Regions from separate parts of the Streptomyces sp. NPDC101118 genome, predicted to be linked through region 2. Evidence: riboswitches for the same ligand, from Rfam matches in the RefSeq annotation. Region 2 holds a riboswitch; the other holds the start of a gene.
What was found. A riboswitch is a leader RNA that binds a small molecule or an ion and turns the genes downstream of it on or off. The one in region 2 is predicted to bind S-adenosylmethionine.

Region 1 (14,861 bases), on a different contig from region 2:
ATCCACATCCTGCTGCTCCCGGGCATCATGCTCGGCCTGCTGGTCGCCCACCTGATCCTCGTCGTGTACCACAAGCACACGCAGTTCGCGGGTCCGGGCCGTACCGAGAAGAACGTCGTCGGCCTGCCGCTGATGCCGGTCTACATGGCCAAGGCCGGAGGCTTCTTCTTCCTGGTCTTCGGTGTCATCGCGGCCGTCGCGGCGATCGCCTCGATCAACCCGATCTGGGCGCTCGGCCCGTACATCCCGGACCACGTGTCCACGGGTGCGCAGCCGGACTGGTACATGGGCTTCTCCGAGGGCCTCATCCGTGCCATGCCGGGCTGGGAGATCAACCTCTGGGGTCACACGCTCGTCCTGGGCGTCTTCATCCCGCTGGTGATCTTCCCGCTGGTCCTCGCGGCCATCGCGGTCTACCCGTTCATCGAGTCCTGGGTCACCGGCGACAAGCGCGAGCACCACATCCTGGACCGCCCGCGCAACGCCCCGACCCGCACCGGCTTCGGTGTGGCGTGGCTGACCTGGTACGTCATCCTGCTCATCGCGGGTGGCAACGACATGTTCGCGCAGTACTTCCACATGTCGATCAACTCGATCACCTGGTTCGCCCGGATCGGCTTCTTCGTCGGCCCGGTCATCGCCTTCGTCATCACCAAGCGCATCTGCCTCGGCCTCCAGCGCCGGGACAAGGACAAGGTGCTGCACGGTCGGGAGACCGGCATCATCAAGCGCCTGCCGCACGGTGAGTTCGTCGAGGTCCACGAGCCGCTCAACCAGGCCAAGCTGCACACGCTCACCGCGCACGAGCAGTACGCGCCGGCCGAGCTGGGCCCGACGGTCGACGAGAACGGCGTCGAGCGCAAGGTCAAGGGCAGCGAGAAGCTGCGCGTGAAGCTCAGCAAGGGCTACTACGGCGAGAACAACCAGATTCCGAAGCCCTCGGTGGAGGAGTACAAGGAGATCCAGAGCGGCCACGGCCACCACTGACCTCCGGATGATCTCAGGAGTGACGCGCCCCGCGCGTGACTCCTGAAGCAGTCGCCACGGCAAGAGCCCCGTCCGGGCACCGGACGGGGCTCTTCGCCGTCCGGGCACCGGACGGGCTCGTCCGGGCGTCCGGGCGGTCGGCCGGTCGGAGCGGTCCGAGGCCCTCAGGCAGCCGGGCCGTCCATATCCGTCCATAGTCCGGAGGTCCACTGTCTGGACGGGGCTCTTCGCCGTCCGTGGGGGTCGATAGGCTGAGGGTGACCCCTTTTTCGGCTGTGGACCCAGGAGTGGACCATGAACGTTGTGACCCCGGCAGGCGGCGACAGCGTGGCGGACCGGTCCTGGCCGGGCGTCCTGGACGCCCTCCTCACCGGACAGGACCTCTCCGCGGACGACACCGCGTGGGCCATGGACCGGATCATGCGCGGCGAGGCGACCAACGCCCAGATCGCCGGCTTCGCGGTCGCGCTGCGGGCCAAGGGCGAGACCGTCGCCGAGATCAACGGCCTCGTGCGGACGATGTACGCGCACGCCAACCTCATCGAGGTGCCCGGCCGCACGGTGGACATCGTGGGCACCGGCGGCGACGGCGCGAAGACCGTCAACATCTCCACCATGTCGGCCGTCGTGGTCGCCGGCACGGGCGCCAAGGTCGTCAAGCACGGCAACCGGGCCGCGTCCTCCGCGAGCGGCGCCTCGGACGTCCTGGAGAAGCTCGGCGTCAACCTCGACCTCACCCCGCGCCGCGTCGCGGAGGTGGCCGAGGAGGCCGGCATCACCTTCTGCTTCGCCGTCAAGTTCCACCCGGCGCTGCGGCACGTGGCCGCCGCCCGCAAGGAGCTGGGCATCAGGACCACCTTCAACTTCCTCGGCCCGCTCACCAACCCCGCCCGGGTGCGCTCCCAGGCCACCGGCGTCGCCGACGCCCGGATGGCGCCCATCGTCGCCGGCGTGCTCGCCGAGCGGGGCTCCTCCGCACTGGTGTTCCGCGGGGACGACGGTCTGGACGAGCTGACCACCACCGCCACCTCCCGGGTCTGGTGGGTCCGCGACGGCAAGTCGGTCGAGCAGTCCTTCGACCCGCGCGACGTCGGCATCCCGCTGGTGGACGTCGCGGAGCTGCGCGGCGCCGACGCCTCGTACAACGCCGACGTGGCCCGTCGCCTGCTGGCCGGCGAGACCGGCCCGGTGCGGGATGCCGTACTGCTGAACTCGGCGGCGGCCCTGGTGGCCGTGGAGCCCGGCGGCGGCTCCCTGGAGGAGGAGATCGCGGCGGGCATCGCCCGAGCGGCCGAGTCGATCGACTCCGGCGCGGCTCGTGCCGCCCTGGAGCGCTGGGTGGCCGCCAGCAACGCGTAGCGCCTGCTCAGGGCCCGGTGGGCCCTGAGTCCGAGGGGGCCGGGACGGCTGCGTCCCGGCCCCCTCGCGCGTACGGCGGGTCCGGGATGCGGACAGCCGCTTGCGCGGAGCGGATCTTGTGGCAGGATGCTCACCAGGTCACGAGTGACAGCGTTTTGGCCCCGGCTTGCTGTCCGGCAACCCTCCGTCCGTGGCGGGGTGCCCCGGGTGATGACCAGGCCGTGGGCAGCAAGGCCCTCGGCAAGCGCGGACCCCTCGAACACCAGGGGTCCTGGTCTCTCGAGGAGCTTCTTCCGTGAGCAAGCGAATGCGATAAGCGCCCAGCGCCCTTCTTCACCCCTCCGTACGGTTCCGCGGCACTTCCGCGTCCCCGTGCGTCGAGGCAACTCCCGTACTCCACGTGCCGCTCCGGCGTACCCGCGTACGGGCCGAACGAAGCCATCCGCCCTTCCTCCACCGGGAGACACCGTCATGTCCGCGTACCCGAACGCCGCCGCTGCCACCACCGTCACCCCCTCCGCCCCTGCCGCCTCCACCGACGCCGCCCCGGCCGGGGCCGACGCCTGCTGTGACGGGCCGCTGCCCGTGCTCGGCCGGGACGTGACCGTGCCGCTGGTCACCGGCGGCGAGGTCACCTACGCGGCCCTGGACTACGCGGCCAGCGCCCCCGCGCTCCAGCGGGTGTGGGACGACGTGGCCGCGTACGCCCCGTACTACGGCAGCGTGCACCGGGGCGCCGGGTACCTGTCGCAGCTGTCGACCGACCTGTTCGAGCAGAGCCGGGCCACGGTGCACGAGTTCCTCGGCTGCCGGCCGTCCGATCAGGTGATCTTCACCCGGTCCACCACCGACTCGCTCAACCTGCTGGCGCAGGTGCTCCCGGCCGGCTGCCAGGTGTTCGTCTTCGAGACCGAGCACCACGCCTCGCTGCTGCCCTGGCGGGACGCGCGGGTGACCTACCTCAACGCCCCGCGGACCCCGGAGCAGGCCGTGGAGACCCTGGAGCGCGCGCTGGCCGACCGTGAACCCTACGGCCCCGCCCTGGTCTGCGTGACCGGCGCCTCCAACGTCACCGGCGAGCTGTGGCCGGTCAGGGAACTGGCCGCCGCGGCCCACGCGCACGGCGCGCGGATCGTGCTGGACGCCGCCCAACTGGCGCCCCACCACCCGGTCTCCGTCACGGAGCTGGACGTGGACTGGGTGGCCTTCTCCGGCCACAAGCTGTACGCGCCCTTCGGCTCCGGCGTGCTGGCCGGCCGCGCGGACTGGCTCCAGGAGGCGGAGCCGTACCTGGCCGGCGGGGGTGCCTCCCGGAAGGTGACGCGGCGCGTCAGCGGGGAGGGCGCCGGGGGCGTGGACGTCGAGTGGCACACCACCGCCGCCCGTCACGAGGCCGGTTCGCCGAACGTGATCGGCGTCTACTCGATCGCCTCCGCCTGCCGGGCGCTGACCGAGGCCGGCTTCGACCGGCTGGTGGCGCGCGAGCAGGAGCTGGTCCGGCGGGTCCGCGAGGGCCTGGCCGACGTGCCCGAGGTGCGGATCCTGTCGCTGTTCGGCGACGACGCGCCCCGCGTGGGCGTGATCTCCTTCGTCGTGGACGGCTGGAACAGCTCCCACTTCGCCGCCGCGCTGTCCGCCGAGTACGGCATCGGCGTCCGCGACGGCCTGTTCTGCGCCCACCCGCTGGTGCGCACCCTGCTGGGCAGCGAGCCGCAGGAGCCGGGCGAGTGCGGGGCCCCGGAGGCGGCCCCCGGTGAGCGCAGCCTGAACGCGATCCGCGTCAGCTTCGGCGCCGGCACCCCCGACGAGCACGTGGAGCGCTTCGTCGGCGCCGTCCGGGAACTGGTCACCGACGGCGCCAAGTGGCAGTACCGCACGGAAGAGGGCCGCTGCGTCCCGGCGGTCTGACCGTCGCTCACGGACCCGATGGTCCGTTCCCGATCCTCGTGCACGATGTGGCGGGCCCCGGTGGCCCGCCACCGGCATGCCCGGGACGGTGCGGTCCCGAGCGGTCAGGCGTCGAGGCCGATCGCGAAGGCGGCCTCGAGGTCGTGCTGGGAGTAGGTGCGGAACGCGACGTGCGTGTCCGTGGCCTCGACACCGGGGATCTTGCTGATCTTGCCCGGGATGATGTCCGCCAGGTCCTCGTGGCGTCCTACGCGGACCATCGCGATCAGGTCGTAGGTCCCCGTCACGGAGTAGACCTCGCTGACGTTGTCCAGCGCGGCGATCGACTCGGCGATCTCGGGGATGCGGTCCACGCTGGTCTTGATGAGCACAAGGGCGGTGATCACGGCTGGCTGTCTCCCTCGGTGGCCGTGGCTGGGTCCTTCACTCTAGTCGTACGGCGGTAGCGCCCCCAGGCGTAGAGGAAGCCGATCGAGAAGCCCACGAGGTGGGCCAGATAGGCGACCCCCGGCCCGCTCCCGGCCCGGTTCGCGGCCACCCACTGCAGGGCGAACCAGAACACCAGCACGATCCAGGCCGGGAAGCGCAGCGGCAGGAAGAGGAGTACGGGGACCAGGCTGGTCACCCGGGCCCGCGGGAACAGGCAGAGGAAGGCCCCGAGCACGGCCGAGATGGCCCCCGAGGCGCCGATGAGGGTCTGCGGGGAGTCGGCGTTGGCCGCCGCGTACGCCAGCAGCGCCAGGTATCCGGACACCAGGTAGAAGAAGGCGAACTCCAGGCGGCCCATGCGCTCCTCGGCCATCACGCCGAAGACGTAGAGGAAGAGCATGTTCCCCAGCAGGTGCAGCCAGTTGCCGTGCACGAAGAGCGCCGTGAGCGGGGTCAGGGCGGCCCGGCCCGAGCCGGTGAACAGCTCGTCCGGCACCACGCCCCACCGGTGCAGGTACTCCGTCTGCGCGGCCAGCAGCTCGTCGCCGGTGCCGTACAGCGGGTCGAAGCCGGACAGCGGACCGAGCAGGAAGAGCACGGTGCAGGCGGCGATCAGGGTGTGCGTGACCAGCGAGCCCCGGACGGTTCCCCACCTTACGATCATGACCAGAGCATCCCGTATGGGACGGACCGGGACAGCTTGCCTCGCCGTGTCTCGCATGGAGGACAGGGCTCCACCCGGCAGTCGCGACAGGCCGTAGGGTTACGAGCGGTACGGAAGAGAGCACGCAAGCACCACGCACCGAAGTCCCAGAAGGAGAGAGACGGCCCGATGACGGTTCCCCTGCCGACCGCCACGACCCGCTGGCGCTGCACCCTGTGCGGCAACCTCACCCGGTTCGACGTGACCCGCTCGTCCAAGGTGGTCGAGTACGTCCACCTCGACCTCGCGGGTGAGCCCAAGGTCGAGGAGCGCGAGGTGGTGAGTGAGACCATCGAGTCGGTCCGCTGCCGCTGGTGCAACGCGGTGGACCAGATCGAGCTCGTGGACAGGCCGGGCGCCGACTCCTGAGGGAGCGGCCGCCCTTTACGACGGTTTTGACGGTAGGGGTGACGGATGGTGGAGCCTGCTAGCGGCGCTGAGCCGGCCGGTGCGGCCGGCGGCGGCGCCGAGGCGCTCGACCGGCCTCTGCCGGAAGGCGTGCGGCGCCGGGTGGTCGCGTTCGTCTCGGACGCCTTCGGCGGACTGACGGTCGCGGACCTCCCGGCGCAGCTGCGCCAGTACGCCCGCTTCACGCCGTCGCGACGGGCCAAGTTCGCCGGCAACGCGATGGCCGCGGCGCTGGAGAGCGACCCGGTGTTCCGGGGCCGGATCGGGGAGCGGCTCAAGGAGACGCAGGCCGAGCTGGCCGGTGCGCTGGAATCCGGGGCGCCGCCGGCCGCCGCCGACCCGCTGGACGTGGCGGCGGTGGCGTACGTGCTGCGCCCGGCCGGCTGGGTCAAGCTGGTCGCCGCCGCGGGCGAGGAGGCCCAGCGGGTCGACGCCGAGCGGGCGGGCGAGGAGACCCAGCGGGAGCTGGAGCGGCTCCGGGAGGAGCTGGCCGCGCTGCGCGAGCACCAGCGCACCGGCGGCGAGCAGCAGCGCCAGGAGCTGGAGGCCGCCCGCAAGGAAGCGGAATCGCTTCAGCGCAAGCTGCGCAGCGCCCAGAACGACGTCAAGCGCGGCGAGGCCGCGCTGCGCAAGATCACTGCGGAGATCGACGGGATCCGGTCCGAGGCGGCGGCGCAGGTGGCCGCGGCCGAGAGCGAGACCCGTCGGCTGAAGTCCCGGCTGGCCGAGGTCGAAGCGGCGCTGGAGGCAAGCCGGCGCTCGGCGCGCGAGGGCCGCAGCATCGAGGACATGCGGCTGCGGCTGCTGCTGGACACCGTGCTGGAGTCGGCCCAGGGGCTGCGCCGGGAACTGGCGCTGCCGCCGGCCTCGGTACGGCCGGCCGACACCGTGGACGCGGTGGAGCCCGGGCGCATGACGCCGAAGGACATCGCGGCGCGGGCGCTGTCGGAGACCGATCCGGCGCTGCTGGACCAGCTGTTGGCACTGCCCCAGGCGCACCTGGTGGTCGACGGCTACAACGTGACGAAGACCGGGTACCCGACGATGCCGCTGGAGAAGCAGCGGCTGCGGCTGCTGGGCGGGCTCTCGGTGCTGGCCGCGCAGACCGGCGCGGAGATGACCTGTGTCTTCGACGGCGCGGAACTGGCGGCGCCGGTGCTGCTCGCACCGCCGCGCGGGGTGCGGGTGCTGTTCTCCAAGCCCGGTGTCACGGCTGACGAGTTGATCCGTCAGCTGGTGCGCGCCGAGCCGCCCGGGCGCCCGGTGGTCGTGGTTTCGACCGACCGCGAGGTGGCCGACGGAGTGGCCAAGGCGGGGGCGCGGCCCGTTGCGTCCGCCTTGTTGCTGAAGAGGCTTTCGCGCCTCTCGTAACTCCTGTGGCTAATGCCCGATTTGGCTGGACGTGTCTGGGACGGACCGTCAAGTGGCCGCCACGGAGCGTGCGCTGTAGGTAAAGAAGCTGGTCGGCGCGCGAGATTTTGCTCATCAGGATTTGAAGTGATCACAGGAAGGTCACTAGGGTCTGGCATCAAACCTTCGTGCGGTTGATCACCCATTCGGGGTGGCGGGCGGAGGTACCGCCGAGACTGCGTTGTTCGGCGGCTCTAGGAAGAAGGAGCTCGCCCCCGTGGCGTCCCACCGTCGACCCAAGCAGCCGACCCGCGCTCGTGTGACCGTGCTCACCGCAACCGCCGCCGCGGCCGTCGCCCTCGCCTCCCAGTCCGCTCAGGCCGCCCCGGCCAAGCCGAGCAAGGACGAGGTGAAGGCCAAGGTCGACGCCCTCTACGAAGAGGCGGAGAAGGCGACCGAGAAGGCCAACGGCGCCAAGGAGCAGCAGGACAAGCTCCAGAAGCAGATCGGCGAGCTCCAGGACAAGGTGGCCCGCGGCCAGGGCGAGCTCAACGAGATGCGCAACGCGCTCGGTTCGCTCGCCAGCGCCCAGTACCGCTCCGGCGGGGTCGACACCTCCATACAGCTGCTGCTCTCGGCCGACCCTGACGAGTACCTCGACAAGGCCGCCGTGCTCGACCAGTTGAGCGCCAAGCAGGTCGAGTCGGTCCAGAAGATCCAGGCCAAGCAGCGGGCCCTCGCCCAGCAGCGCGCCCAGGCCGCCGGCAAGCTCAAGGACCTCGCCGACACCCGCAAGGAGCTCAGCGAGAAGAAGGCCGCCGTCCAGGCCAAGCTGGCCGAGGCGCAGAAGCTCCTCAACACCCTTACGGCCGCGGAGCGGGCGAAGCTCGACCAGGAAGAGGGCCGCGCCAACCGCAGCGGCGCCAGCCGCCCCGACCTCGGCAACGTGAAGCCCTCGGGCCGCGCGGGCGCCGCCCTGGCCGCCGCCCAGACCAAGCTCGGCTCGGCGTACATCTCGGGCGCCGAGGGCCCCAACGCCTTCGACTGCTCCGGTCTGACGCAGTGGGCCTACAAGCAGGCCGGCGTCGGCATCACCCGCACCACCTGGACCCAGGCCAACGAGGGCACCCGCATCCCGATCAGCCAGCTCCAGCCGGGCGACCTGGTGTTCTTCTACTCCGACCTGCACCACGTCGGCCTGTACGCGGGCAACGGCATGACGCTGCACGCCTCCAACCCGCGCGGCGGCGTCAAGTACGAGAAGATCAGCTACATGAGCCCGCAGTTCGGCGTCCGGATCTGATCCCGCCCCGCTGAACGGACGGCGACCCGCCGACACCCGCCCATCCGGGCGAATTGCGACACCCGAAGCTGACCCCGCGCCCCGCCGGTGACCTGTGTTCTCCGGCGGGGCGTCACTGTGTGTGCCGAAACGGGTCGTTGGCCGGGGCGCGCGCCCGCGGCTAGGGTCGCCCCGCGCGGAGACCCGGCACACGGCCGTCCACGGGGGACGGACCCGGTCGCCGCGCCAGCGGAAGGGAGTGCGGCTTCCTGTGGCGTCCCATCGTCGGCCCGTGTCCTCGGGCCTGGACCGCGGCACCAGGGTCACCGTCCTGTCTGCCGCCGCCGCTGCCGCGACCGCCGCGGCCGCGATGTCGGGGGCTCCCGCGAGCGCCGCGCCGGAGGAGCCGGCCGACAGCGCCCGGGCCCGCGTGGACCGGCTGTTCGAGGAGGCCGAGCAGGCCACCGAGCGGTTCAACAAGGCCGGCGAACGGGCCGGCCGGCTGCGCGCCGAGGTCCGCCAGGTCCAGGAGGCCGTCGCCCGCGGCCAGCAGCGCATCAACACCATGCGGGGCGTCCTCGGCAGCTACGCCGGAGCCCAGTACCGGGCCGGTGGCGTCGACCCCTCCGTCGAGCTGATGCTCTCCGAAGACCCCGACGGGTACCTGGAGAAGGCCTCGGCCCTGGACCGGCTGACCAGCCGCCAGGCCGACAGACTGGACGAACTCCGCGAAGCGCAGCGCAAGCTGGCCCAGCAGCGGGCCGAGGGCTCCCGCAAGCTCGCCGAACTGGAGCGGCTGCGCTCGGACGTCGCCCGGCACAAGCGCTCCGTCACCGCCAAACTCGCCGCCGCCCGGCGGCTGCTGAACGAGATGCCCTCCGAGGAGCGGGCCGCCTTCGAGCGTGCCAACCGCTCCTCAGGGCGGGCCGGCGCGCTGCCCGAGATCTCCGGCGGCGGCGCCCCCTCCGGCCGGGCCGCTGCCGCCGTGATGGCCGCCCGCGCCGCCGTCGGCCGCCCGTACGTCTGGGGCGCGACCGGCCCCTCCGGCTTCGACTGCTCGGGGCTGATGGTCTGGTCGTACCGGCAGGCGGGGGTCGCGCTGCCGCGCACCTCACAGGCCCAGCGCCACGCCGGCCACCAGGTGCCGCTGTCCGAGGCGCGCCCCGGCGACCTGATCACCTACCGCTCGGACGCCAGCCACGTCGGCATGTACGTCGGCAACGGCCAGGTCGTCCACGCGCCCTACCCGGGGGCGCCGGTGCGCTACGACCCCGTCGGGATGATGCCGGTGTCCGGGGTGACGCGAGTCTGAGCCCGCACGGACGTACGATCGGGCACGTGGTACGTACGGGTCTGCGCGCGCTGGTGGGGCTGCTCCTGCTGCTCGGGCTGGTCGCCGGATGCACCGCGGGCGGCACCACTCCCGCCGGCACCGACGACGACCGGTCCGTCCGCCGGGTGGTGGCCGACTGGTCGGCGGCGCAGCTGGCCCGCGACGAGGCGCGGTACCTGTCCCTGGACCGGCGCCCGGAGGCGCGGGCCGCCTACGGCAACCTCGCGCAGGTGCCGCTGGCCGCCTGGGAGTACGGGGTGCTCGGGGTGAAGAGGGAGGGCAACCGGGCGTTCGTCGCCGCCGAGCTGCGCTACCGGCTCGCCGGGTACGACAGCGTCGCGGTGACCTCGCCGCGCGAGCTGGAACTGGCGAAGCGGGACGGGCGCTGGTCCGTCGTCTCCGACCGGCCCGGCGCGGGCGCCCATCCGCAGCTGTGGGACCAGGGCCCGGTCACCGCGGTGCGGGGAGCGCGGTCGCTGGTGCTGGGTGTCGGGCAGGGGCGGGGGACCCTGGAGGGGGTCGCGGAGACGGCCGACCGCGCGGTGCCCGAGGTGACCTCCGCCTGGCCGGGGAAGTGGCCGGAGCGGGTGGTCGTCCAGGTGCCGTCCTCGCTCGACGCGATGGCCGCGCTGCTCGGATCGCCGGCGGGCTCGTACGGGGGGATGGCCGCGGTCACCACCAGCCCGGGGGACCGGGTGACGGTCAACCCCGGCGCGTACGGACAGCTGGGCGAGCTGGGCCGCCAGGTCGTCCTCACCCACGAGACCGCGCACGTCGCGACGCGGGGGGCCACGACCTCCCACACCCCGCTGTGGCTCTCCGAGGGCTTCGCGGACTGGGTCGCGTACCGCGACACGGGCCGTACACCGGCCCAGGTGGCGCCGGCCCTGGCCCGCGCGGTCCGGGCGGGCACCGCGCCGACGCAGCTGCCGGAGGCCGGGGAGTTCTCCTTCGCGGGCGACAGCGAGCGCCTGGCGAGGGCGTACGAGTCGGCGTGGCTGGCCAACCGCATGATCGAGCAGCACTGGGGCCGCGACAAACTGATCGCCTTCTACGAGGCCGCCGCCACCTCCCCGCAGTCCGCCTTCGCGAACGTCCTGGGCACGGACCAGCAGGCCTTCACGGCGGACTGGCGGGAGTACATGCAGGAGCAGCTGGGCGGGGGCGGCAGTGGTGACGGCGACGAGGATGACGACTGAGGTGTGGGAGGGTGCGGGCCGTTCCTGGCCTGGCGGCAGGGGCGGTGGCGGGACGGGTGCGGGCCGTGCCCGGCCCTGCGGCCGGGGTCAGTGGTCAACGGCGAGCCCGTGGACATGCCTTCTGGGGTGCGCTTCCCCGAAGCGAGCCAAGCCTGCCCGGCAGTGCGCCTACAGGCCTTCATGCGCCCCGGCCTCCTACCTCCTGTAGCCGGCCCAGGCGTTCAGAGAAGCGTGGTTGCTGATGGTGGGTGGCTGATGGAGGCTCCCGTGCGCCGGTGATCGCCCGCACCTATCGCGTGGGCGCACCTTCTGTGGCTGAGGTCCGAGACAGCAGCAACCATCGAAAACCGGTAGTCGTGAACACCAGCCACAGAAGGTGCGCCCAAGCGAGACGGTCACGCGGTCTCCGGCGCACGGGAGCCTCCATCAGCCCACCAGCCAGCTCAGCCACGCTTCTCTGAACGCATGAGCCGGCTACAGAAGGTAGGACCGGGAGGCGCATGAAGGCCTGTAGGCGCCATTCCGGTTGAAGCAGTGGGCATGCCGGGAGGCGCACCCCAGAAGACATGTCCACGGGCTCACCGTTGACCACGGCCCCCGGCCGCCAGGCCGGGCACCACCCGCACCCATCCCGCCACGCCCCCGGCCGCCAGGCCGGGCACGGCCCGCACCCAACGCCTCCCCCCCGAGGCCAGAGGTCCCCCCCTGCGCCTCAGACGTGGGTCCGGGCCGGGCAGGAGCCGGAGGGGACCGTGTCGCGCCAGAGGGCCCGGCAGGCGAGGGCCGTGGCCGTGACCAGGAGGGCGTTGCGGATCAGCAGGACGGTGATGCCCAGGGCGTCGCTGTGGACCACGTGCGAGAAGCCCAGGGGAAACTCCAGCAGGGTGGCCAGGGCGGCGGCCAGCACGACCCGGGCCGCGGGCTCCATGCGGGAGGAGCGCATCGTGAGGCAGACGGCGGCCAGGCCCACCAGCCACAGCAGGTACTGGGGGCTGATCACCCGGCTGGTGACCGTGAACAGCAGCACCGCGGCGAAGGCGGCGTCCGCCATGGTGTGCGGGCCGAAGGCGCGGGCCCGGAAGCGCCACCACAGCAGCCACGCGAAGGACAGCAGGGTCAGGGCCAGGGAGGCCCGGCTGACCAGCGGCACGTACGGGCCGAGGAACTCCACCGACCCGTAGTTCATCATCACCTCGCCCTCCCAGCCGAAGTGCCGGGCCACGTGGAAGACGAGGGCGCCCAGGGACTCCACCTCGGTGCCCCGGTCGCGCTGGAAGGCCAGGAAGGCCAGCGCCCCGGGCATCAGCAGCGTGAAGGCCGCCAGCACCGCCGCGGCCGTCACCCCCGCCGACACCCAGACGCTCCGCGCCCGCACCCCGGTGAGCAGCAGCACCGGCCAGACCTTCACCAGCGCCCCCAGCCCGATCAGCGGCCCGCGCAGCCGGGGGACCAGCAGCGCCGCCACGGCCAGGGCGGTGACCATCAGGTCGTAGCGGGCGTACGCGGTGGGCCCGAGGAGCGGCAGTCCCACCACCCACGTCCAGGCCCCGGCCCGTCGGCGCCCCGGCCGCCGCCCGGCCCGTACCAGCAGGAGCGTCACCACCGCGTCGGTGAGCAGCGCCAGCACGAAGAAGGCCGTGGGGTACGGGAGGAACGGCAGCATCCCCGGCGCCAGGACGGGGACCGCCGCACCCGGCGGGTACTGCCAGGTGACGTCGTCCAGGGGGAACGAGCCGGTGCGCAGCACCTCGTACCAGCCCTGGTAGATCACGGACACGTCGGTCGTCACGTCGGGTCCCGGGAGGGTGAGGACCTTCAGGACGAAGAGCATCAGCAGGGCCCGGGTGGCCGACCAGACGGTCAAGAGCATCGAGCCATTTTGCCGTGCGGCCGGGGCCGGGAGCGATTCGGCGCGGCCGTTCGGTACTGTCGCAGGCGATGCACAAGACGCTGATCGTGACCAATGACTTCCCGCCGCGCCCGGGCGGCATCCAGGCGTTCCTGCACAACATGGCGCTGCGCCTGGATCCGGACCGGATCGTCGTCTACGCCTCCACCTGGAAGCACGGCGCCGAGGGCCGGGAGGCCACCGCGGCCTTCGACGCCGAGCAGCCCTTCCAGGTGGTCCGGGACCGTACGACGATGCTGCTGCCCACGCCCCGGGTGACCCGCAGGGCCGTCGCGCTGCTGCGCAAGCACGGCTGCGAGTCGGTGTGGTTCGGCGCGGCCGCGCCGCTCGGGCTGATGGGCCCGGCGCTGCGCCGCGCGGGCGCGAAGCGGCTGGTGGCCACCACGCACGGCCACGAGGCTGGCTGGGCGCAGCTGCCCGCCGCGCGGCAGCTGCTGCGGCGGATCGGCGAGGGCACCGACACCCTCACCTACCTCGGGGAGTACACGCGGTCGCGGATCGCGTCCGCGCTGACCCCGGCCGCCGCGGGGCGGATGGTGCAGCTGCCGCCGGGCGTGGACGAGAAGACCTTCCACCCGGGCTCGGGCGGGGACGCGGTGCGGGAGCGGCTGGGCCTGGCGGACCGGCCGGTCGTGGTGTGCGTCTCGCGGCTGGTGCCCCGCAAGGGTCAGGACACGCTGATCGAGGCGATGCCCCGGATCCTGGCGCGGGTGCCGGACGCGGTGCTGCTGGTCGTCGGCGGTGGCCCGTACGAGAAGGACCTGCGCGAGCTGGCGGCCCGTACGGGCGTGGCGGACTCGGTGCGGTTCACCGGGGCGGTGCCCTGGGCGGAGCTGCCCGCGCACTACGGAGCCGGTGACGTCTTCGCGATGCCGTGCCGGACCCGGCGCGGCGGGCTCGACGTGGAGGGCCTGGGCATCGTCTACCTGGAGGCCTCGGCCACCGGGCTGCCCGTGGTGGCCGGCGATTCGGGCGGCGCCCCGGACGCGGTGCTGGACGGCGAGACCGGCTGGGTGGTGCGGGGCGGTGACGCGGAGGAGTCCGCCGACCGGATCGCGACGCTGCTGCTGGACCCGGAGCTGCGGGCCCGGATGGGCGAGCGCGGCCGGGCCTGGGTCGAGGAGAAGTGGCGCTGGGACCTCCTGGCGGACCGCCTCCGCGAGCTGCTCTGACTTCCTTCTCCCAAGTCGCCGGGCGCCGGGCGCGATCCGCGCCCGGATCTGACTGTCACTCAGATCTGTGTCAACACCGCGTATGGGCGGACGGCTGGATTCCGCCCATGATGCGGCCATGACACCTCAGCTGACGCGCCGTCACCTCCTGGGTCTCGGCGCCCTCCAGACCGCGGCGGCCCTGGGCTTCACCAGAATCGGCCTGTCCTCGGCGGCCGCGGCAGAGCCCGCCGCGGCCTCGTACGCCCCGGCCGTCGTCGTGGGCTCCGGGTACGGCGCCGCCGTCGCCGCCCTCCGCCTGGGTCAGGCCGGCGTACGGACCGTGGTCCTCGAAATGGGCCGTCTCTGGGACACCCCCGGCTCCGACGGCAAGATCTTCAACACCACCACGGCGCCCGACCACCGTTCCATGTGGTTCCGCAATCGCACCGAGGCCCCGCTGGCCACGTTCCTGTGGCTGGACCTCGTCAACAGGAACATCACCCCGTATCCCGGTGTCCTCGACCGGGTGGGCTACGGCGACATGTCCGTCTTCGTGGGCCGCGGCGTGGGCGGCGGCTCCCTGGTCAACGGCGGCATGGCGCCCACGCCCCGCCGCTCGTACTTCTCCGAGGTGCTGCCGTCCGTCGACGCCGACGAGATGTACGGGACGTACTTCCCGCGGGCCCGGCAGATGCTCGGCGTCAACGACATCGACCCCGGCTGGTTCGAGTCCACGGAGTGGTACCGCTTCGCCAGGATCTCCCGCAAGCACGCCCGCAACACCGGCCTGAAGACCGTGTTCGTGCCCAACGTCTACGACTTCGGCTACATGCAGCGCGA
Region 2 (14,861 bases):
TCGACCTGCGGACCGGCAAGACCCGGAAGGGCGTCTTCGGCTCCGCCCGCAACAGCCAGCTCGCCTTCGCCCCCGACGGGACCTCCCTCGCCCTGCTCCGGCAATCCGGCTGGATCGAGATCTGGGACGGCGACGCGCGCACCCGCAAGGCCCTGCTGCCCAGCGGCCTCGTACGCGGCGGCGAGCGCTACGGGCAGTTGACGGACTGGCTGTCGTACTCGGCGGACGGCAAGCAGCTCGCACTCGTCGTCAACGGCGACTCCGTCCAGCTGTGGGACGTCGGCTCCCGCCTCGCCCTCGGCAAGCCGCTCAACGTGACCGGCCGGCAGATCGACGCCATGTCCTTCGACGGCGACGCCCTGCGCGCCGTCAGCGGCGCGCAGGTGCACACCTTCGACCTCGACCCGGGCAGCCTGGCCGAGCAGATCTGCAGGAAGGTCGGCCGGGACATCACCGAGGCCGAGTGGCAGACCTACATCCCGGACGCGCCCTACCGCGGCCTCTGCTGAGCCGCCCGGTTCAGCTCCCGCACCCGCCCGCGCAGCCGCTCGCCCTTCAGTACGGCGGCCAGCTCGCGGGCGGTGGCGGGGTTGCACCGGCCCAGGTCGATCAGCGGGCGCGGGTAGCTCCCGGCGCTGGACACCGGGTCCAGCCGGACCGACGGCAGGGTGATCCCGACCCCGGCCAGCCCCTCCTTGAGCTCGGCGAGCGCTTCTTCCGCCACCTGTACGAGATCCATGTCCACGCGCTTTCCCTCCACGCTGAGTACGGGCTTTGCACACACAGCGTGGCGGTGCGTGGCTAGCCTGGACAGTGCGGCGCGGCCAACAACCGCGTCTGCTGGACCGAGCGTTGGGAGACCCCCGTCATGGCCGGACCTCGCGAACTCGACCCCTCCTCGTCACCGAGGGCCATGCTGGGCGCGGAGCTGCGGTTCCGCCGGAAGCAGGCCGACCTCACCCAGGAAGAGCTGGGCGCCCCGCTGTTCGTCAGCGGCTCGTTCATCGGCCAGCTGGAGGCGGGCACCCGGCGGATGCAGCCGGACCAGGCCCGCGAGATCGACCGCGTCCTGCGGACGGACGGCTACTTCGAGCGGAACTGCGCGGCCGCGACGAAGTCGAAGTACCCGGACCACTTCGCGGAAGCGGCTGAGGCCGAGGCTCGGGCGACGCAGATCAAGGAATACTCACCCCAGCTCATCCCGGGTCTCCTCCAGACCGAGCGCTATGCACGAGCGGTCTTCTGGGCCAGGAGGCCAACGGCTGAGGAGCCGTTGATCGAAGAGCTGATCGCGGCCCGGCTGGAGCGCGCCCGGCTCCTCGATGACCCAACAAAGCCGATGTTGTGGGTCGTGCTCGATGAAGCCGCAGTGCGGCGCGAGGTAGGCGGTAGGCAAGTCATGGCCGAGGCGATCCACCATCTCATCGCGCTGGCTCGCCGCCGCCGGGTCATCCTCCAGATGCTTCCGTTCGCGGCCGGGGCTCACATGTCACAGGGCGGAGCTCTGAAGCTGATGGCCTTCGACGACGAGCCGCGACTTGCCTACGTTGAGGGACTGGGAACCGGTCAGCTCCTGGACGATCCGGCGACCGTCGCGCACTACGAACTGACCTACGAGCTCGTTGTGGCCAGCGCACTCTCGCCGGAAGCTTCCCTGGCTCTGATCTCATCGGTGGCGGAGGATTACGCGCATGACGAGCACTGATCACGACCTGAGCACCGCCGAGTGGTTCAAGTCCACATACAGCAGCGGGGACGGCGACAACTGTGTCGAGGTCGCCCGCTGGCAGAAGTCCACGTACAGCGACGGCAGCGGCGGAAACTGCATCGAGATCGCCCCGCACTGCGACCTCGTCCCCGTCCGGGACTCCAAGAACCCCGATGGCCCGAAGCTCGTGTTCCCCGCCCCCGCGTGGACCGCGTTCCTCGACGGTGTCCAGCGCGGCGATTTCCTCAGCACCTGAGCGCCCCGAGGCTCAAGCCCCCACGCTCGGGCCCCTTTTTGAAGGAATGGGAGGTGGGTTTAACCCACCCACCCTCCCTCCCCGTCACGCGCCCAACTGGCCGCCAGACCAGCCGGGATGACTAATCGTGAGCGACTTGCGACGGAAGGTCGCGAGGGTCTAGCTTGCGGCGAGACGGCAAAAAAGACGACCCCCGCCGGTGCGCCAACACCGGACGAGGGCCTAAGCATCGAGATCGGACTCAACGATCCCCATGTCTGACATCAAGTTTACGACCGCGCCGCACCCCCTCGCCAAGCCCGGCTACGGAAAAATCACCGCACCGGACCAACTGGCCCGCACGCGGAACGACTTCTCCGACCTCCCGATCCGCGAGGCGGCCGTCGCGTCGTACATCGACCGGCTGCCCGACGGGGCGGACATCAGCGTGAAGACCCTCGCCGCTGTCCTGCCGCTCTGGGGCCAGTGCGCACTCCGCACCGCGCTGAACCGCCTGGTCGACGCCGGCCACCTCTGCCGCCGGCGCGAGCGCATCGGCAGCAGTTGGGTCACCCGCACCTACTTCTCCCGCACCGCCCGGGACGGGGCCTGGTGGGCGAGGTTCACCCGTAAGGACGCCCCCGCACCCACCGCCCCACCGCCACCCGAACCAGCGCCCGAACCCCCACCACCGGCCCCTAGCCGGTACAGCGCCTTCGGCATCCTGGCCGGGCTCGGCCGGCACGATCCGAGGCTCACCCTTTCCAAGGCCGACTGCTCCACCCTCGCCCCGCTCGTCGCAGCGTGGCTGGCCAAGGGCGCGACCGGCGCTCAGATCACGCTGACCCTCACCGCCGGACTCCCCCGCGACGTGCACCACCCGGCCGCCTTCGTCCGCAAGCGCCTCGAAGCCAAACTCCCGCCCGACCCCGTGGAACGCCCCCCGGCCCCGGTCCGCGCGGAATGCGCCGACTGCCGGGCCCCCGGCCCGCCGTCGGCCTTCCGCGACGGCCTCTGCGGCCCCTGCCGCAACCAGCCCGTGCCCCCACCCCGCGCGACCCCTCTCACCCCGGACGAGGTCCGCGCCCACGCCTCTCGCATCCGCGAAGGGACACGCGCATGACGGACGCCGACACCGCGCAGATGCCCGTCGAGGACTTCGAGGAGCTCGCCCACACCGCCCCAGAGACGGTCCAGATCGAGTTCATCAACGGGAAACTGGAGGTCCGGCCGCCCACGGACGGCACCCACGGTGAGATCGTCATGTGGCTCGTGCGCCTCTGCTTCGAGCTCCGCCCCGAGCTCGGCCTCTACCAGACGCTGGGGCTCGTCACCGAGCGCTCCTGCACCGGTCGGTACCGACCGGCCGGCGTGCTCGCACCCGTGGGGCATTTCAGAGGGTCCGGCGAGTGGGCGGCTCCGGACGGAGTCCTGATGGCGGTGGAGGTCAGCCCACACCGCCCGGCACGGGACCGGCGCGACTTCCGCGAGAAGCGCGACGGCTACGCGGCAGCAGGCATCCCGGTGTACCTGCTCATCGATCGGGACGCGCAGGAGCTGGTCGTCTATGCGGAACCCGCCCGCGGCAAGTACGCCCAGCGCCGTAGCCACCCGTACGGCGCCCGGGTCCGGCTCCCCGCCCCCGTCGCCATCACCCTCGACACCGAGAAGCTCAAGGACTACACCCGCTGACCCCCGTCAGCCGCGGGCCGCCCTGATGAACGCCGTGATCAGGGCCGGGTCCTTCACTCCCCGCGCGCTCTCCACGCCGCTGGAGACGTCCACGCCCCACGCGCCGGTGGTCTCCACGGCCTCCCGGACGTTGCCCGGGTGCAGGCCCCCGGCCAGCAGCCAGCGGCCCTCGGGGGCGGTGAAGTCCGCCGCGCCCCAGTTCCACGGCTTGCCCGAGCCCGGGTCCGGCGCGTCCAGCAGCAGCAGGTCCTCGCCGTACTCGCCGCAGCGCCGCACGTCGGTCTTCGAGGTGGCCCGCAGCAGGGTCCGGCCCTCTGCGCGCAGCGCCTCGAAGAACTCCGGGCCCTCCTCGCCGTGCAGCTGTACGGCCCGCAGCCCGCTCTCCTCGGTGAAGCGTCGCACCTCCTCCACGGACTGGCCGCGGAAGACGCCGACGGTCAGGACGTGCGGGGGCACCAGCGCGGCCAGCCGGCGGGCGGTGGCGGCGTCGAGCTGCCGGGGGCTGGCGGCGGAGACGAAGCCCACGGCGTCGGCGCCGTCCCGGACGGCGGTCTCGACGTCCTGCTCGGTCCGCAGGCCACAGATCTTCACGAAGAGGTCGCTCATGATGCGTCCAGTGAACCAGAGCGGGTCCACGGCCGACCTACGAGAGCGGGAAAGGTTGTACCGGCAAGCTCTTACACCTCAAGATCCCCGTGGTTAGGGTGCGGACGCCAGACGTACGTTCCCAGGGGAGCCAGTTGTCCACTCACACCCGCCGCGACCGCAGCCGCCGGCTGCGCCGTCTCGCGGCCTGCGCCGCCTTCGTCCTCTCGGCGAGCGGCCTCGCCACCGCCCTGCCCGCCGCGGTCCCCGGCGAGGCCGGCGGTGCGACCGCCCACGCGGCCACCACCCTCAAGCCCCGCACGGACGTGGACGGGGACGGGCAGAACGACCTGCTGTTCCGGTACGCGTCGGGCGGGGGGACCATGTGGTCCACGAAGTACGTCCGGGCCCAGAACTACACGTACTACGGCTACCCGGCCTCCCAGCCCAAGGACGTCATCGGCCTCGGCAACGTCCGCGGGGACGGACGGCCCGAGGTGCTCCAGCTGACCGCCGACGGCCGCCTCTCGCTGCACACCGCGACGGCGTCCGGCACCCTCGCGCCCACCTGGACCGGCACCGGCTGGCAGATCTACGACCGCGTGGTCGCCGCCGACGACCTGAACCGCGACGGCCGCCCGGACCTGATCGCCCGCACCCCGGCCGGGGACCTGTACCTGTACAAGAGCAACGGCAGCTCCACGGGCAACCCGTTCTCCACCCGCGCGAAGGTCGGTTACGGCTGGTCCGGCTACGACCAGCTCGTCGGCGCCGGAGACCTGGACCGCGACGGCGTCGGCGACGTCCTCGCCCGCGACCGCTCCGGCTACCTCTGGTACTACAAGGGCACCGGCAGCTCGACCGCGCCCTTCAAGTCGCGCGTCAAGGTCGGCAGCGGCTGGAACAGCTTCACCAAGATCATCGCGCAGGGCGACCAGAACCACGACGGCAAGGCCGACTTGATGACGCTCAAGTCGACCGGCGACGTCTACTACTACCTCTCCAACGGCAACGGCTCGTTCCAGCCCCGCAGCACCTGGGGCAACGGCTGGTGGTGGATGGCCCGCGCGGTGAACGAGGGCGGCAACCCGGTCCCCGGCAAGCACGGCATCACCGGCGTCAACTCCTCCGGCGAGCTCCACTTCCACGCCAACCGGTCCGACGGCCTGGACCCGTCCTACGAGACCTCCGGCACCTTCCCCGCAGGCAGGAAGCTGGTCATGGCCACCGGGATCGACGGCTCGAACCAAGCCGCGGTCCTCGCCTTCGGCGGCGGACAGCTGACGAACGTCAAGAAGAACGCCCCGGTCACCGGCGACTTCTCCACCACCAACCTGGTCTCGGGCCCGGGCGACCTGACCGGCGACGGCCGGGGCGACCTGGTCACCCGCGACACCGCGGGCGTCCTCTGGCTGCGCGCCGGCAACGGCACCGGCACCGGCTTCGCGGCACCGGTCCGCGTCGGCAGCGGCTGGGGCACGTACAAGGCACTGGTCGGCAGCGGGGACGTCAACGGCGACAGCCGCACCGACCTGATCGCCCAGGCCACCGACGGCAACCTCTACATCTACCCGGGCACGGGCAGCGCCACCACGCCCTTCAAGTCCCGCCAGCTGATCGGCTCCGGCTGGAACACGTACAACACCATCGCCGCGACCGGCGACCAGAACGGCGACGGCCGCGCCGACGTCATCGGCCGCGACGGCTACGGCAAGGTGTACGTCTACCTGGCCACGGGCGGCTCCGGCACGGCGACCTTCGCGGCCCGCAAGGCCGTGCAGGGCGACGGCCCGGACGGCGAGGTCGGCGGCAACCACAACTGGAACGTCTACCCGCAGATCGGCTGAGGCCCCGAGGACCTCGCGCCCGCACAACGCCAGAGGGCGGCACCCCCGTCGGGGGTGCCGCCCTCTGCCTACAGCTCTTCGGATCCGTGGATCCTCAGGACCTGCCGATCAGCCAGGGGCCGATCAGAAGTCCATGTCACCGCCCGGCATGCCGCCCGGAGCGGCCGCGGCCTTCTCCGGCTTGTCGGCGATGACGGCCTCGGTGGTCAGGAACAGGGCCGCGATGGAGGCCGCGTTCTGCAGAGCGGAACGGGTCACCTTGGCCGGGTCGATGATGCCCTCGGCGATCATGTCGACGTACTCGCCGGTCGCGGCGTTCAGGCCGTGGCCGACGGGGAGGTTGCGCACCTTCTCCACGACGACGCCGCCCTCGAGACCACCGTTGACGGCGATCTGCTTCAGCGGGGCCTCCAGGGCCAGCTTGACGGCGTTGGCACCGGTGGCCTCGTCGCCGTCCAGCTCCAGCTTCTCGAAGACCGCGGAGGCCTGGAGCAGGGCCACGCCACCACCGGCGACGATGCCCTCCTCGACGGCCGCCTTCGCGTTGCGAACGGCGTCCTCGATGCGGTGCTTGCGCTCCTTCAGCTCGACCTCGGTCGCGGCACCGGCCTTGATGACCGCCACGCCGCCGGCGAGCTTCGCGAGGCGCTCCTGGAGCTTCTCGCGGTCGTAGTCCGAGTCGGAGTTCTCGATCTCGGCGCGGATCTGGTTGACGCGACCGGCAACCTGGTCGCTGTCACCGGCACCGTCGACGATCGTGGTCTCGTCCTTGGTGATGACGACCTTGCGGGCGCGGCCGAGCAGGTCCAGGCCCGCGTTCTCGAGCTTGAGGCCGACCTCCTCGGAGATGACCGTGCCACCGGTGAGGATGGCGATGTCGCCCAGCATGGCCTTACGGCGGTCGCCGAAGCCCGGGGCCTTGACGGCGACGGACTTGAAGGTGCCGCGGATCTTGTTGACGACCAGGGTCGACAGGGCCTCGCCGTCGACGTCCTCGGCGATGATCAGCAGCGGCTTGCCGGACTGCATGACCTTCTCCAGCAGCGGAAGGAGGTCCTTCACGTTGCTGACCTTGGAGTTGACGATCAGGATGTACGGGTCGTCCAGGGACGCCTCCATACGCTCCATGTCGGTGGCGAAGTACGCCGAGATGTAGCCCTTGTCGAAGCGCATGCCCTCGGTGAGCTCCAGCTCCAGACCGAAGGTCTGGGACTCCTCGACCGTGATGACGCCTTCCTTGCCGACCTTGTCCATGGCCTCGGCGATGAGCTCGCCGATCTGGGTGTCGGCGGCGGAGATGGAGGCGGTCGAAGCGATCTGCTCCTTGGTCTCGACCTCCTTGGCCTGGTCGAGCAGGGCGCCGGAGACGGCCTCGACGGCCTTCTCGATGCCGCGCTTCAGGGCCATCGGGTTGGCGCCGGCGGCCACGTTGCGCAGGCCCTCGCGGACGAGCGCCTGGGCGAGGACGGTCGCGGTGGTGGTGCCGTCACCGGCGACGTCGTCCGTCTTCTTGGCGACTTCCTTGACCAGCTCGGCGCCGATCTTCTCGTACGGGTCCTCGAGCTCGATCTCCTTGGCGATGGACACACCATCGTTGGTGATCGTGGGCGCGCCCCACTTCTTCTCGAGGACGACGTTGCGGCCCTTGGGGCCAAGGGTGACCTTGACGGCGTCGGCGAGCTGGTTCATGCCGCGCTCGAGACCGCGCCGGGCCTCCTCGTCGAACGCGATGATCTTGGCCATGTGAAGTGGTCCTCCCGGACTGGGGTGGAATGCTCCGGACCGCGCCAGCGCCCGCGACGGACGGCCTGCGTGCCCTGCGGATCCTTGCCCCGCGGGCTCGTCGGCCTCACCGACCCAGTCCTCGTCTTTATCACTCTCACCCGGAGAGTGCTAACGCCAATGATTAGCACTCGACCCCCCCGAGTGCAAGCGAGTCAGGCGAGGTCGCCCACCGGATGAGACGGACGATCAAGGGGGGCGCGGGGCGCGCCGCGGGGCGGACGGGCACGCACGAGGGGCCCGCACCCTCCCCGGGTTGCGGGCCCCTCGTACGTGTATGCGTCGTTGGCCGATCGCGCCGCGGCTTTAGCTGGTGGCGAGCTTGACCATGTCCGCCTGCGGACCCTTCTGGCCCTGCGAGATCTCGAACTCGACTCGCTGACCTTCCTCGAGGGTGCGGTAGCCGTCCATCTGGATCGCGCTGTAGTGGACGAAGACGTCCGCACCACCGTCGACCGCGATGAAGCCGTAGCCCTTCTCCGCGTTGAACCACTTGACGGTGCCCTGAGCCATGCCTAACTCCCCTATTACTGGCCCTTGCGCGGGGCCGCACTTCGCGGACCCGGGTCAGACCTTGCGCCGTAACGCGCCGACCGCGGCTGAATGTATCTGCACCAGTGCTGTCTGCAACAGGTCATTCCGACGAGAATTCAGGACACGTCGGAATCCAGAGAAGGCACGAAAATTCGGATTACAGCAGGGCAAGTCGGGCCGGATGAAACGCGCCAACAGCGCATATCGCACACGTACATTGACCCGATGTCGACCATGCCGCTGTTCGCTCATATGCGCGCGGCATGAACAGCGAGGGGGGCTACCCAAACCCTACCGCGCGCAACCAATCAGAATCGCCCCCTCCGCTTTTGCGGAGGAGGCGATTCGATGAACTATTCGGGCTCCGGAAAAGGCTCCGGAAACGGGGCTCAGCAGCCGCCCGCGACCGCCGGAATGATGGAGATGCCGGCGCCCTCGGGGGTCGCCGTCTCCAGGCCGCCCTCGAAGCGCACGTCGTCGTCGTTCACGTACACGTTCACGAAGCGGCGCAGCTTGCCCTGGTCGTCCAGCACGCGGGCGGCGATGCCGGGGTGGTTCTGCTCCAGGGACTCGATGACCTCGGCGAGGGTGGCGCCCTCGGCAGGGACCTCGGCCTGGCCGCCCGTGTAGGTGCGGAGGATGGTGGGGATGCGGACGTTGACGCTCATGGGCTGTGCCTTCCGGGGAGCAGCTGCGGGGGGTCAGGCGAGGCCGGCGGCGCGGAACGCGTCCAGGCTCGGGCGGATGGTGGCGGTCTGGCCGGTGCCCGAGATCGCCTCCAGGGTCTTGAGGCCGTCACCGGTGTTGAGGACGACCGTGGTGAGGGACGGGTCCAGCCGGCCCTCGTCGATCAGCTTCTTCGTGACGCCGACGGTCACGCCGCCCGCCGTCTCGGCGAAGATGCCCTCGGTGCGGGCCAGCAGCTTGATGGCGTCCACGACCTGCTCGTCGTTGACGTCCTCGACGTAACCGCCGGTGCGGCGGGCGATGTCGAGCACGTACGGGCCGTCGGCGGGGTTGCCGATGGCCAGCGACTTGGCGATGGTGTTCGGCTTCTGCGGGCGGACCACGTCGTGGCCGGCCTTGAAGGCGGCGGAGACCGGGGAGCAGCCCTCGGCCTGGGCGCCGAAGATCTTGTACGGCTTGTCCTCGACCAGGCCGAGCTTGATCAGCTCCTGGAGACCCTTGTCGATCTTCGTGAGCTGCGAACCGGAGGCGATCGGGATGACGATCTGGTCGGGCAGCTGCCAGCCGAGCTGCTCGCAGATCTCGTACGCCAGGGTCTTGGAGCCCTCGCCGTAGTACGGGCGGAGGTTGACGTTCACGAAGCCCCAGCCCTCGCCCAGCGGGTCGCCGATGAGCTCGGAGCAGAAGCGGTTGACGTCGTCGTAGTTGCCCTCGATGCCGACCAGGTCGCCGCCGTACACCGCGGCCATGACGACCTTGCCCTGCTCCAGGTCGTGCGGGATGAACACGCAGGAGCGGAAGCCGGCGCGGGCGGCGGCGGCGCCGACGGCGCCGGCCAGGTTGCCGGTGGAGGAGCAGGAGAGGGTGGTGAAGCCGAAGGCGCGGGCGGCCTCGACGGCGATCGCGACGACGCGGTCCTTGAAGGAGTGCGTCGGGTTGCCGGAGTCGTCCTTGACGTAGAGCTTGCCGGTGACGCCCAGCTCCCTGGCCAGGTTCTCGGCGTCGACGAGCTTGGTGAAGCCGGGGTTCAGGTTCGGCTTCCCGGCCACGTCCGCGGGGACGGGCAGCAGCGGGGCGTAGCGCCAGATGTTGTTCGGGCCGGCCTCGATCTGCTTGCGGAGGGTCTCCGGGTCGCCGAGGGGCAGGTCGTACGCCACCTCCAGGGGCCCGAAACACTCCACGCAGGCGAAGATGGGGCCGAGGTCGAAGCGGGTCCCGCACTCGCGACAGGAGAGTCCGGCGGCGGGGCCGAGGTCGACCTGGGTGGGGGTAGCGTGCTGTGAAGCCATGATGGCGAGGCCCTTTCTCCTCATCTTCCCCATGGCGGACGTCGCCATGAGACGGAATTGGCACCTTCCCTAGCCGGGAGCCTCGCTGCGCGACGATGCGCACGAGACCGGCTGGAGGGTTGCCGGGGCTTCAACGGGCCGTGTCCCTCTGCCCCTCTGGATGAGCGGTATTCGATTGTCAGCGCGGCATCCGACCCCCGACATGCGATGGTCATCCGCGTTGTTCAAGACTGTAACCGAAGGGCCGGGAGGTGGAAGGTTCCGTCCGAACGGCGAGATAGAGATCACTGGGAACGATCACTGACGAGGGGATCCGGGGTGCTGGAAGAGGTGGAGCGCTGGCTGGCCAGCCGGTCCTGGTCGGCTGCCGACCGCCCGCTCGACCAGCTGGCCGCCGCCAAACGGGCGCGGGGCAGCCGGGTCAGCGTGGTGCTGCCCGCACTCGACGAGGAGGCCACGGTCGGGGAGATCGTCGAGGTCATCCGGCGCGAGCTGATGGACCCGGAGACCGGCACCCCGCTGGTGGACGAGCTGGTCGTGGTCGACTCGGGCTCCACCGATCGGACCGCCGAGGTGGCCGCGAAGGCCGGCGCGCGGGTGGTGCACCGGGACGACATCCTGCCGCGGATCCCGGCGCTGCCGGGCAAGGGCGAGGTGCTGTGGCGCTCGCTGCTGGTGACCTCGGGGGACATCGTCTGCTTCGTGGACGCGGACCTGCGGGACTTCGACGCCGCCTTCGTCTCGGGGATCGTCGGCCCGCTGCTGACCGATCCCGAGGTGCAGTTCGTCAAGGCGATGTACGACCGGCCGCTGGTCGGCGCCGGCGGGGTGCCGGACGCGGGCCCGGGCGGCGGTGCCGGGCAGGGCGGCCGGGTGACGGAGCTGGTGGCCCGCCCGCTGCTGAACCTGCACTGGCCTCGGCTGGCGGGGTTCGTCCAGCCGCTGGGCGGCGAGTACGCCGTACGCCGGTCGCTGCTGGAGCGGCTGCCGTTCCCCGTCGGGTACGGGGTGGAGCTGGGGCTGCTGGTGGACGCCCTGCACACGGTGGGCCTGGACGCGCTGGCCCAGGTGGACGTCGGGGTGCGCATCCACCGGCACCAGGACGGGCTGGCGCTGGGGCGGATGGCGGCCGCGATCTACCGGACCGCTCAGCTGCGGCTCTCGCGGGGCCATCTGGTCCGGCCGGAGCTGACGCAGTTCGTGCGCGGCGAGAGCGGGTTCGAGCCGCGGACGTACGCCGTGGACACGGAGGAGCGACCGCCGATGCGGGAGATCGAGGAGTACACACGTTTGAGCGGCCGCGAGGCGGGCTAGGTTCGCCGCATGGCTACCCAGGACGGTCTTCAGGATCCGCGGCCGGGTCCGCAGGTGCTCGTCGCGGCCAACCGCGGCCCCCTCTCCTACGCCCTCGCCGCCGATGGCACGCTCAGTGCCCGGCGCGGCGGGGGCGGTCTGGTCTCCGGCCTCTCGTCCGCCCTGTCCCGGCGCCCCGGCTCGCTCTGGGTCTGCGCCGCGCTGGGCGAGGGGGACCGGGAGGCGGTGCGGCGCGGGGTGTCCGAGGCGGGCGTGCGGATGCTCGCTGTCGACGAGGGGGTCTACCAGGACGCGTACAACGGCATCGCGAACTCGGTGCTGTGGTTCGTCCACCACATGCTGTACGAGATCCCGGTCGAGCCGGTCTTCGACGCGGAGTTCCGCCGTCAGTGGGATGCGTACGTGGCCTACAACCGCGCGTTCGCCGAGGCCCTGGCCGCGGAGGCGGGCCCGGGGGCGGCGGTGCTGGTCCAGGACTACCAGCTGGCGCTGGTGCCGGGGCAGCTGCGCGCGCTCCGGCCCGACCTGCGGATCGGCCACTTCACGCACACCCCGTGGGCGCCGCCCGAGTACCTGCGGATCCTGCCGGACGACGTCCGGGAGCAGCTGCTGCGCGGGATGCTGGGCGCGGACCGGGTGGGCTTCCACACCGAGCGGTGGGCGGCGGACTTCGCACGCTGTGCGGCGGAGCTGGGCGAGACGCCGGCGGTGTCGGTGCACCCGCTGGGCGTGGACGCCGAGGACCTGCGGACGCTGGCGCACCGGCCGGTGGTCGAGGAGCGGCTGGCCGAGCTGCGGGAGGTCGTCGGCGACCCGGAGCGGAAGACGGTCGTGCGGGTGGACCGGACGGAGCTGAGCAAGAACATCGTGCGGGGCCTGCTGGCCTACCGGGAGCTGCTGCGCGAGCGGCCCGAGTGGCGGGGCCGGGTGGTGCACCTGGCCTTCGCGTACCCGTCGCGGCAGGACCTGGCCTCGTACCGCTCGTACACGGAGAGCGTGGGGCGGCTGGCGGAGGAGATCGAGGCGGAGTTCGGCACCCCCGACTGGCGGCCGGTGGTGACGTACGTGAAGGACGACTTCCCCCGCTCGCTGGCGGCGTACCGGCTGGCGGACGTGGCGCTGGTGAACCCGGTGCGGGACGGCATGAACCTGGTCGCGAAGGAGATCCCGGTGGTCTCGGACCGGGGCTGCGCGCTGGTGCTCTCGCGGGAGGCGGGGGCGTACGACGAGCTGGGCGAGGACGCGCTGGTGGTGAACCCGTACGACGTGTCGGCCACGGCGCGGGCGCTGCACGAGGCCCTGTCGATGGGCGACGCGGAGCGCACGGAACGCACGAAGCGGCTGGCTGCCGCCGGGTGCGCGGTCCCGCCGGTCCGCTGGTTCGAGGCCCAGCTCGCGGAGCTGTCCGCCTAGCCGGTCCCGTGCCGGGGGCGCTTCGTTGCCGGGGGCGCGGTGTGTGCCGGGTGCGGCGGCGTGGGGGGGCGGGCCGTTGCCGCTGCGCGGAGCCGTTTCCCCACCCCGCCCCTTCCCGAAACCGGGGCTCCGCCCCGGACCCCGCGCCTCAAACGCCGGCGAGGCTGAATACAGCCCCTCCGGCGTTTGAGGAGCGGGGGTCCGGGGGCGGAGCCCCCGAAAGGGTCCGGGCGCAGCCCGGGAAACGGAGAAAGGGCGGGGCGGGGAGAAAGCCCCGCAGGGCAACGGCCCGCACCCGGCAGACGGCCCGCACCGCACCCGGCACGGGACCGGCACCCCAACGGCACGGGACCCGCACCGCACCCGGCACGGGACCGCGCCCGGCACGGGACCGGCGCCCGGCACGGGACCCGCACGGACCGGAGGGGAACGGCCGGTGCCCCGGGCTCGCTGCGGGGCAGCGGGGCCGGGGCACCGGGGGGTATGACCAGGGAGCGGGGTCAGGAAGCGGCGGCGGCGGCGTCCGCCGCCTGTGCCTTCAGCGCCCGCTCGACGCCCGAGCGGGACTCGGACACCAGCCGCCGCAGCGCAGCATTCGGCTCCGCCGAAGCCAGCCACGCGTCCGTCGCGTCCAGCGTCGCCTGCGACACCTGCAGCGACGGGTAGAGACCGACCGCGATCTGCTGCGCGATCTCGTGGCTGCGGCTGTCCCACACGCCCTTGACCGCCGCGAAGAACTTCTCCGCGTACGGCGCGAGCAGCTCCCGCTGGTCGGACTGCACGAAGCCGCCGATCACCGCCTCCTGCACCGCGTTCGGCAGGTCGCCGGTCTCCACCACGGAGGCCCACGCCTCCGCCTTGGCCTCGGCGGTCGGACGCGCCGCGCGGGCCGTGGCCGCGTGCCGCTCGCCCGCCGCGGTCCGGTCCCGCTCCAGCTCGGCGGCGATGGCCTTCTCGTCGGCCCGGCCGGTGGCCGCCAGCCGCTCCAGGAAGGTCCAGCGCAGCTCGGTGTCGACGGCCAGGCCCTCGACGGACTCGGTGCCGTCCAGCAGCGCCGCCAGCAGGTCGAGCTGCTCGTCCGTACGGGCCGTGGCCGCGAACGCCCGCGCCCACGCCAGCTGGTGGTCGCTCGCCGGCTCGGCCGCGCGCAGGTGCTCCAGCGTGGCCGCGGTCCAGGCCGCCAGGCCCGTCTCGCGCCAGGCCGGGTCCGCGTACAGGTCGACGGCCAGCTTCACCTGGCGGTGCAGCGACTGCACCACGCCGATGTCCGACTCCTTGGCGATGCCCGAGAGGACCAGCGCCAGGTAGTCACGGGTGGCCAGCTCGCCGTCGCGGGTCATGTCCCAGGCCGAGGCCCAGCACAGCGCCCGCGGCAGCGAGGCCTCGAAGTCGCCCAGGTGCGCGGTGACGTTGGCCAGCGAGACCTCGTCCAGGCGGACCTTCGCGTACGACAGGTCGTCGTCGTTGAGCAGCACGACGTCCGGGCGGCGGTGCCCCACCAGTTCCGGGACCTCCGTCAGCTCGGCGGCCGCGATGTCCAGCTCGATCCGGCGGTCGCGCAGCAGCTTGCCGCTGGCGTCGTCCAGGTCGTAGCAGCCGATCGCGATGCGGTGCGGCCGCAGCACCGGCTCGCCCTGCGCGCCGGCCGGCAGCGCCGGGGCCTCCTGGCGCACCGCGAACGACGTGATCACGCCGTGCTCGTCGGTCTCGATCTCCGGGCGCAGGACGTTGATGCCCGCCGTCTCCAGCCACGCCTTCGACCAGGTCTTCAGGTC

Region 1: linked by a shared signal. The riboswitch ahead of ACIQUQ_RS07220 (aminotransferase class V-fold PLP-dependent enzyme) and the one ahead of thrC (threonine synthase) in region 2 are both predicted to bind S-adenosylmethionine.

The regions. Positions count from the first base shown of each region.
Region 1 covers NZ_JBIVZG010000003.1:282,520-297,380, forward strand. Annotated here, with positions in the region: gene ACIQUQ_RS07210 (cytochrome bc complex cytochrome b subunit) at 1-987, shown strand, start outside; gene trpD (anthranilate phosphoribosyltransferase) at 1,282-2,346, shown strand; SAM riboswitch class IV at 2,483-2,599, shown strand; gene ACIQUQ_RS07220 (aminotransferase class V-fold PLP-dependent enzyme) at 2,818-4,254, shown strand; gene ACIQUQ_RS07225 (Lrp/AsnC family transcriptional regulator) at 4,359-4,640, opposite strand; gene ACIQUQ_RS07230 (rhomboid family intramembrane serine protease) at 4,637-5,347, opposite strand; gene ACIQUQ_RS07235 (hypothetical protein) at 5,516-5,755, shown strand; gene ACIQUQ_RS07240 (NYN domain-containing protein) at 5,801-7,165, shown strand; gene ACIQUQ_RS07245 (NlpC/P60 family protein) at 7,422-8,447, shown strand; gene ACIQUQ_RS07250 (NlpC/P60 family protein) at 8,698-9,738, shown strand; gene ACIQUQ_RS07255 (hypothetical protein) at 9,765-10,958, shown strand; gene ACIQUQ_RS07260 (glycosyltransferase 87 family protein) at 11,671-12,828, opposite strand; gene ACIQUQ_RS07265 (glycosyltransferase family 4 protein) at 12,897-14,039, shown strand; gene ACIQUQ_RS07270 (GMC oxidoreductase) at 14,158-14,861, shown strand, end outside.
Region 2 covers NZ_JBIVZG010000007.1:75,488-90,348, reverse strand. Annotated here, with positions in the region: gene ACIQUQ_RS14530 (protein kinase) at 1-509, shown strand, start outside; gene ACIQUQ_RS14525 (hypothetical protein) at 491-739, opposite strand; gene ACIQUQ_RS14520 (helix-turn-helix domain-containing protein) at 869-1,705, shown strand; gene ACIQUQ_RS14515 (DUF397 domain-containing protein) at 1,692-1,964, shown strand; gene ACIQUQ_RS14510 (hypothetical protein) at 2,218-3,066, shown strand; gene ACIQUQ_RS14505 (Uma2 family endonuclease) at 3,063-3,635, shown strand; gene ACIQUQ_RS14500 (phosphoribosylanthranilate isomerase) at 3,642-4,241, opposite strand; gene ACIQUQ_RS14495 (FG-GAP repeat domain-containing protein) at 4,376-6,067, shown strand; gene groL (chaperonin GroEL) at 6,191-7,810, opposite strand; gene ACIQUQ_RS14485 (cold-shock protein) at 8,156-8,362, opposite strand; gene ACIQUQ_RS14480 (ubiquitin-like small modifier protein 1) at 8,773-9,051, opposite strand; gene thrC (threonine synthase) at 9,085-10,383, opposite strand; SAM riboswitch class I at 10,377-10,526, opposite strand; gene ACIQUQ_RS14470 (glucosyl-3-phosphoglycerate synthase) at 10,678-11,673, shown strand; gene ACIQUQ_RS14465 (trehalose-6-phosphate synthase) at 11,683-13,086, shown strand; gene pepN (aminopeptidase N) at 13,587-14,861, opposite strand, start outside.